DNA from 2 places in the Pantoea sp. SGAir0418 genome. Region 1 is predicted to be linked to the other one. Evidence: predicted binding sites of a transcription regulator. Region 1 holds the regulator's gene; the other holds the start of a gene.
What was found. Region 1 encodes LexA, which represses DNA repair genes until DNA is damaged. Its sites were predicted from a motif close to TNCTGTATGTACATACAGNA; they were not measured.
Positions count from the first base shown of each region.

Region 2: a site for LexA is predicted at 1,224-1,243, ahead of umuD (translesion error-prone DNA polymerase V autoproteolytic subunit). Genes of this name have one in related genera too.

Region 1 covers NZ_CP027911.1:3,662,703-3,666,115, reverse strand. The annotation lists gene plsB (glycerol-3-phosphate 1-O-acyltransferase PlsB) at 1-576, opposite strand, end outside; gene C1N84_RS17130 (diacylglycerol kinase) at 702-1,070, shown strand; gene lexA (transcriptional repressor LexA) at 1,176-1,790, shown strand; gene dinF (MATE family efflux transporter DinF) at 1,919-3,244, shown strand; gene C1N84_RS17115 (CsbD family protein) at 3,404-3,413, shown strand, end outside.
Region 2 covers NZ_CP027911.1:2,328,863-2,332,275, reverse strand. The annotation lists gene C1N84_RS10730 (LysR family transcriptional regulator) at 1-778, shown strand, start outside; gene umuD (translesion error-prone DNA polymerase V autoproteolytic subunit) at 775-1,206, opposite strand; gene otsB (trehalose-phosphatase) at 1,565-2,353, shown strand; gene otsA (alpha,alpha-trehalose-phosphate synthase) at 2,350-3,413, shown strand, end outside.

The DNA.
Region 1 (3,413 bases):
TGCCAGCTTCTGCGCGATCGACTGATCGGTACCGTGTTCGGTGGCCATCTGACGCAGTGAAACCGTGGGCGAGAAGCGGACAAAGCTGTCGCGACCGTGCCACAGGATGGCAAAGAACTTCTGTATACCGTTAAGAATACGCAGATGTGGCGTCGGTTCGCCCTGAATTTCACGGCCTGGCGCACGGCCAAACATCACGGAAACCGGCAGCATCTGTACGTCCAGCGCCGCATTGTTGCGGTGCAGATCGAGGTAGTCATGGAAAAGCTTGACCGACTCCGGGTTCGCCACGAAATAGGGGAAGACGCGTGGCCCATCGTGAATAAATACGTGGCGCGGCAGCAGGGTGCCGTCAATCTCCAGCGGTGCCAGCGGATCCGGCAGATCGTGCTTCAGGCACTGTGCGCGTAGCGTGAGCAGGTCCGCCTTTGAATCATAAGGCAAAACATACATCACCGGACGGGTCGGATCGATACCGTGTTCCGAGATCGGATCGGTCGGAATGACCTTACTTTTTACCAAAATAGAGAGTGGTAAATTCAACAATTTGTAATAGAGTTTACGCCAACCTGACATAGACAACTTGAAGCCTCTTGTTAGCAAAGCGCGGCAAGCATACCAGAAAGTGCGGCGAAGATCTGTGGCTGTGCCACCTCGCGCGCCCAGACATTGACGTCAAAAACAGTTAAGGGTTCCACAACATGGCAAATAACGTCACCGGTTTCCTGAGAATCATTAAAGCCGCCGGTTATTCCTGGCAGGGGCTGCGCGCTGCCTGGCAGCATGAAGCCGCTTTTCGCCAGGAGGCGATTGCCGCACTGGTCGCGGTTGCCATTGCCTGCTGGCTGGATGTCGATGCCATCACGCGTGTGTTGCTGATTGGCTCGGTGGTGCTGGTGGTCATTGTTGAGATCCTTAATAGTGCCATCGAAGCCGTGGTGGACCGCATCGGTCAGGAGCGCCATCCGCTGGCAGGACGCGCCAAAGACATGGGCTCGGCGGCGGTACTGCTGGCTATCTTACTGGCTCTGTTTGTCTGGATCGCGCTGCTTTGGTCGCATTTGCGATAAACATTCCACATTCATCAAGCCGCTGATTTTTCCCTCTGTTTCGGTTTTCATTTCGCCAATACCTGTATATACTCACAGCGACTGTATAAACAACCAGGGGGCGGGATGAAAGCGTTAACCAGCAGGCAGCAACAGGTCTATGACCTGATTCGCGACCATATTAATCAGACCGGCATGCCGCCAACGCGTGCTGAAATTGCTTCGCAACTGGGCTTCCGCTCGCCTAACGCTGCTGAAGAACACCTGAAAGCGCTGGCGCGTAAAGGTGTCATTGAAATCGTCTCCGGTGCATCGCGCGGTATTCGCCTGCTGATGGAAGAAGAGGCGAGTGAAGGGCTGCCACTGATCGGTCGCGTCGCCGCCGGTGAACCGCTGCTGGCGCAGGAACATATCGAAGCCCACTATCAGGTCGACGCCAACCTGTTCAAACCCTCTGCCGATTTCCTGCTGCGCGTCAGCGGTATGTCGATGAAAGATATCGGCATTATGGACGGCGATCTGCTCGCGGTGCATAAAACACAGGAAGTGCGCAATGGCCAGGTGGTGGTTGCGCGTATCGATGATGAAGTCACGGTGAAACGCTGGAAGAAGCAGGGCGCGATTGTCCAGCTGCTGCCGGAAAACAATGATTTCCAGCCGATTGTCGTGGATACCCGTGAACAGTCGCTAACCGTGGAAGGGCTGGCCGTAGGCATCGTGCGCAACGGCGAGTGGCTCTGAAACCCGGTTGATCTCCCCCGCTGCGGCGGCGCTCGCGCGCTGTCCGCAGTCTGCTCTAATCATACTTTTGTTCCCGGCCCGTAAGGCGCTCGCTCAGGCCGACCACCGTAACCCTCGGGATGGGGCTGATGCAGCTATTTTCCTCTTCTGATAAAGCGCTGTGGCGACTGGCGTTGCCAATGATCCTCTCCAATATCACCGTGCCGCTGCTCGGCGTGGTCGATACCGCCGTGATTGGCCATCTTGATAGCCCGATCTACCTCGGCGGCGTGGCCGTAGGCACCACGGCAACCAGCTTCATCTTTATGCTGCTGCTGTTTCTGCGTATGAGCACCACCGGTTTAACCGCGCAGGCGTTCGGGGCCGGCGATAAACAGGCACTGGCGCGCGCACTGATGCAGCCGCTGCTGATCGCTCTGGCCGCCGGGTTGCTGCTGGCGCTGCTGCGTTCTCCTGCCAGTAGCCTGGCGGCAACGCTGATGGGCGGCAGCGCGGAAGTCCAGCAGCAGGCGCAGATCTTCATTGAAATCCGCTGGCTGAGCGCACCGGCTACGCTGGCTAACCTGGTGATTCTCGGCTGGCTGCTGGGCGTGCAGTATGCGCGTGCGCCGATGGTTCTGCTGATTGTCGGAAACCTGGTCAACATCCTGCTCGATCTGCTGCTGGTGCTGAAACTGCACTGGGGCGTTGCCGGTGCCGCCGCCGCCACGGCGCTGGCCGAATACGTGACGCTGGCAGTGGGATTATGGATGGTGGCGCGCGTGCTGAAACTGCGCGGTATCGATTTCAAACTGCTGAAAAACAGCTGGCGCGGTGACGCGGCGCGGTTATTTCGCCTTAATCGCGACATCATGCTGCGCTCGCTCATGCTGCAGATCTGCTTCGCCTCGCTGACCCTGCTGGGTGCACGCATCGGACCGGATGTGGTTGCGGTCAATGCGGTGCTGTTGATGTTCCTGACGTTTACTGCCTATGCGCTGGACGGCTTTGCTTACGCGGTGGAAGCCTGCTCGGGTGAAGCGGTAGGGGCAAAAGATCGCAGCCGGCTGCTGCTGATCTGGCATGCCGCCTGTCGCCAGGCGGGTATCGTTGCGCTGCTGTTTGCGCTTATTTATGCGCTCAGCGGGCCGCACATTGTTGCGCTGCTTACCTCGCTGCAGCCGCTGCGTGAGATGGCCGATCGCTTTCTGCTGTGGCAGGTGATTTTACCGCTGGTCGGCGTCTGGTGTTATCTGCTGGACGGCATGTTCATTGGCGCGACGCGCGGCCGCGAAATGCGTAACAGCATGATCATGGCAGCAGCCGGTTTCGGCATCACTTTGCTGACGCTGCCGTGGTTAGGGAATCACGGTTTATGGCTGGCGATCACGGTGTTTCTGGCGCTGCGCGGCCTGACGCTGGGATGGATGTGGCGCCGCCACTGGCAGCGTGACAGCTGGTTCAGCCAGCCATAAGCGCAGCGCAGATGCCAGAATAATCTGTAATTCTGTGCACAATCCGAAGCGGCTACTATAATTATCTCAAACGGCGCAGATAAGCAGCGCGTTATATGGTTATTTCCGGTATTACATGAGAAATACACCATCTCACTCAGGAAGACGTGGAGGATTGTTATGAACAAAG
Region 2 (3,413 bases), 1.3 Mb from region 1:
CAGTCTTGAAGCGCGTCTTGGCGTGCGCCTGCTCAACCGCACCAGCCGGGCGGTGGTGCCGACGGACGCCGGTGCCGCTTTTTTGCGCCATCTGGAAACCGGCTTTGCGCAGATTGAGCTGGCGCTGAACGATCTGCACCTGTATCGCGAATCACCCAGCGGCCGCCTGCGGCTGAACATCCCGCGTGATGCCGGGCAGCTGCTGTTTCGGCCGATCCTGGCGCGCTTTATGGCGACCTATCCGGAGCTCAGCCTGGAAATTACGGTGGATAACAATCTGGTGGATATCATCGGCAGCGGCTATGACGCCGGGATCCGCTACGGCGCCAGCGTACCGAAAGACATGATCGCCATGCCGCTGACGCCCAAACTGCGCTGGATTGTGGTGGCGTCACCCGATTACCTGCGCGACGCGCCGCCGCTGCAGCATCCGGACGATCTGCGCAACCATCGCTGTATTCGCATGCGCCTTGGCAATGGCACGCTGTATAAGTGGCCGCTGGCGCAGGGCAAGGTGGCGTATGAGGTCGATGTGCCGGGCACGCTGACGCTCAATGAGAGCGACATGATTATTGATGCGGTCGCCGGCGGTTACGGTCTCGGCTACTGCCCGGAGCGCTACGTACAGGCACAGCTGGCGAGCGGGCAGCTGGTGCGCGTGCTGACGGACTGGTGCAGCGAAGACGAACCGCTGGTGATGTATTACCCCGACCGTCGCCAGCTGCACCCGGGTTTACGCCGGCTGATTGAGATGATCCGCGCCGAAACGATGCGCTAACGCTGGATGCGTGCGGCGTAAATAATAAACGTCACCACGCCAAAAATTTCTAACTCCTCCTCTTCACGCAGCCGGATGGGCTGATAGCGCGGATTCATCGGCATCAGCTGTACGCAGGGATGCGTCTGCAGCCGCTTGACGGTGAACTCGCCGTTAATGGCGGCGATTACGATGTCGTCGTGCCGGGCATTGAGTGAGCTGTCGACCACCAGCAGGTCGCCTTCGCGGATATTGGCATCGCGCATCGAGTCGCCTTCGACACGCACAAAATAGGTGGCGCTCGGGCGAGTCACCAGCAGCTCATTGAGATCAATCTGGCGCTCAATGTAGTCCTGAGCGGGCGAGGGGAAACCGCCGTGCACCGCGTCAAGGAATAGCGGGCGGGAGCGCGAAGGCGGTGAAAGCTGTGGCAAAAAGAAACGCGTCATAGCGAACATTCCATAGATACTGTTTTTATATACAGTATCAGGCGATTTTTGCTATGATCAAGTCTGCCCGCGGTAAAAAAAGCGAAGCGTATGAAAAACAGCAGAATTCAGTTTTTTGCCGCGCAAACCGCTGAAAAGTGCACTCTTCGCTAAGCACTCTGTGCGCCCGTCTGGCGAAACTTCAATTGTTGTCTACACTTAATGTTGCCGATGTTCGTAGTGCGGTTGCAGTGTTGATGAAAATTTCGTTTAGTTCTGGAGCGTTACCCTTTCGATTACCGTGTTTACGGAAAAACCTCCTCACTTCCTGCCTGCCTGCGAACAGACTGCCCGTTTACGTTCAGATACAGGAGGAGACGTGACCCCTGCGGTTAATGAGAACAGCACCCTGCCGTCGCTAAGTGGCGGACTTTACGCCTTCTTTTTTGATGTGGACGGCACGCTGGCCGCGCTTCAGTCGCAGCCCGAGTCGGTTTCCATCCCCGCATCGGTGCGCCAGCATCTGCAACAAATTTCTAATTTAAGTCACGGCGCGCTGGCGCTGGTTTCCGGCCGTCCGATCAGCCAGCTGGATGAGCTGGTCGCGCCGCTGGAAGCCCCGGCAGCGGGCGTGCACGGCGCTGAGCGCCGCGATGCCAGCGGACATCTGCACCGTCAGTCGCTGCCCGATGAGGTGGCGCAAACGCTGCAGGTTGAACTGCAGCAGACCCTCGACCAGTGGCCCGGTACGCTGCTGGAAGTGAAAGGCATGGCCTTTGCGCTGCACTACCGCAACGCGCCTGAGTATGAAAACGCCATCATGCAGCTGGCCGAAGAGGCGGTAACCCGCTTTCCGGCGCTGGCGCTGCAGCCAGGTAAATGCGTGGTGGAACTGAAACCGCAGGGCATCGATAAAGGTGCTGCGGTACGCGAATTTATGCAGGAAGCGCCATTTACCGGTCGCATTCCGGTATTTGTGGGCGACGATCTGACCGATGAGAAAGGCTTTCTTGCTGTCAATGCTATGCACGGCATCTCGGTCAAGGTCGGTGAAGGTCCAAGCCAGGCGCGCTATCGTCTGCCCGATGTGGCAGCGGTCTGGCACTGGCTGGAACAACTATTATTACAACTAGAACATGACAACGTCGGTAAGGAGTTTAGGTTATGAGTCGTTTAGTCGTCGTATCTAACCGTATCGCTATTCCTGATGGAAGCAAAACCAACGCAGGCGGTCTCGCCGTCGGCATTCTGGATGCGCTGCAGACCACCGGAGGATTGTGGTTTGGCTGGAACGGAGAGATCAGTGAGTTTTCCGGTGAAGAAGATGAGGAACTTACCCAGATCGAACAAGACGGCATTACCTATGCCTCATTCCCTCTCAATCAAAACGATTACGATCAGTACTACTGCCAGTTTTCTAACACGGTGATCTGGCCCGCGTTCCATTATCGTCTCGATCTGGTGCAGTATCAGCGTGAAGCCTGGGAAGGCTACTGCCGCGTGAATACCCTGCTGGCGCAGCGGCTTAAACCGCTGATCAAGCCGGACGATATCCTGTGGATCCACGATTACCACCTGCTGCCGTTTGCCGCTGAACTGCGTAAACAGGGCATCAATAACCGAATCGGATTCTTTCTGCATATCCCGTTCCCGACGCCGGAAATTTTCAATGCGCTGCCGCCGCATCAGGAACTGCTGGAAATGCTGTGTGAATACGATCTGCTGGGTTTCCAGACAGAATCCGATCGCGTGGCGTTTCTCGACAGCCTGAGCCAGCTGACGCAGCTGCAGAATAAAGGCGAGAAGAAGCATCGCGCCTTTGGCAACACCTTTATGACCGAGGTTTACCCCATCGGTATCGAGCCGGACAGCATTAAAGAGATGGCAGAAGGGCCGCTGCCACCGAAGATGGCCGCAATGAAGCGTGAGCTGGGCGATTTGCAGAATATTATCGCCTGTGAGCGTCTCGACTATTCCAAAGGCTTGCCGGAGCGTTTCCTTGCCTATGAGGCGCTGCTGGAAAACTTCCCGCAGCACCGCGGCAAAATCCGCTACTCACAGATTGCGCCGACCTCGCGCGGCGACGTGCAGGCCTATCAGGATATTCGTCACCAGCTGGAGACAGAAGCAGGGCGCATTAACGGTAAATACGGCACGCTGGGCTGGACGCCGCTCTATTATCTCAACCAGCATTTTGATCGCCGCCTGCTGATGAAGATTTTCCGCCT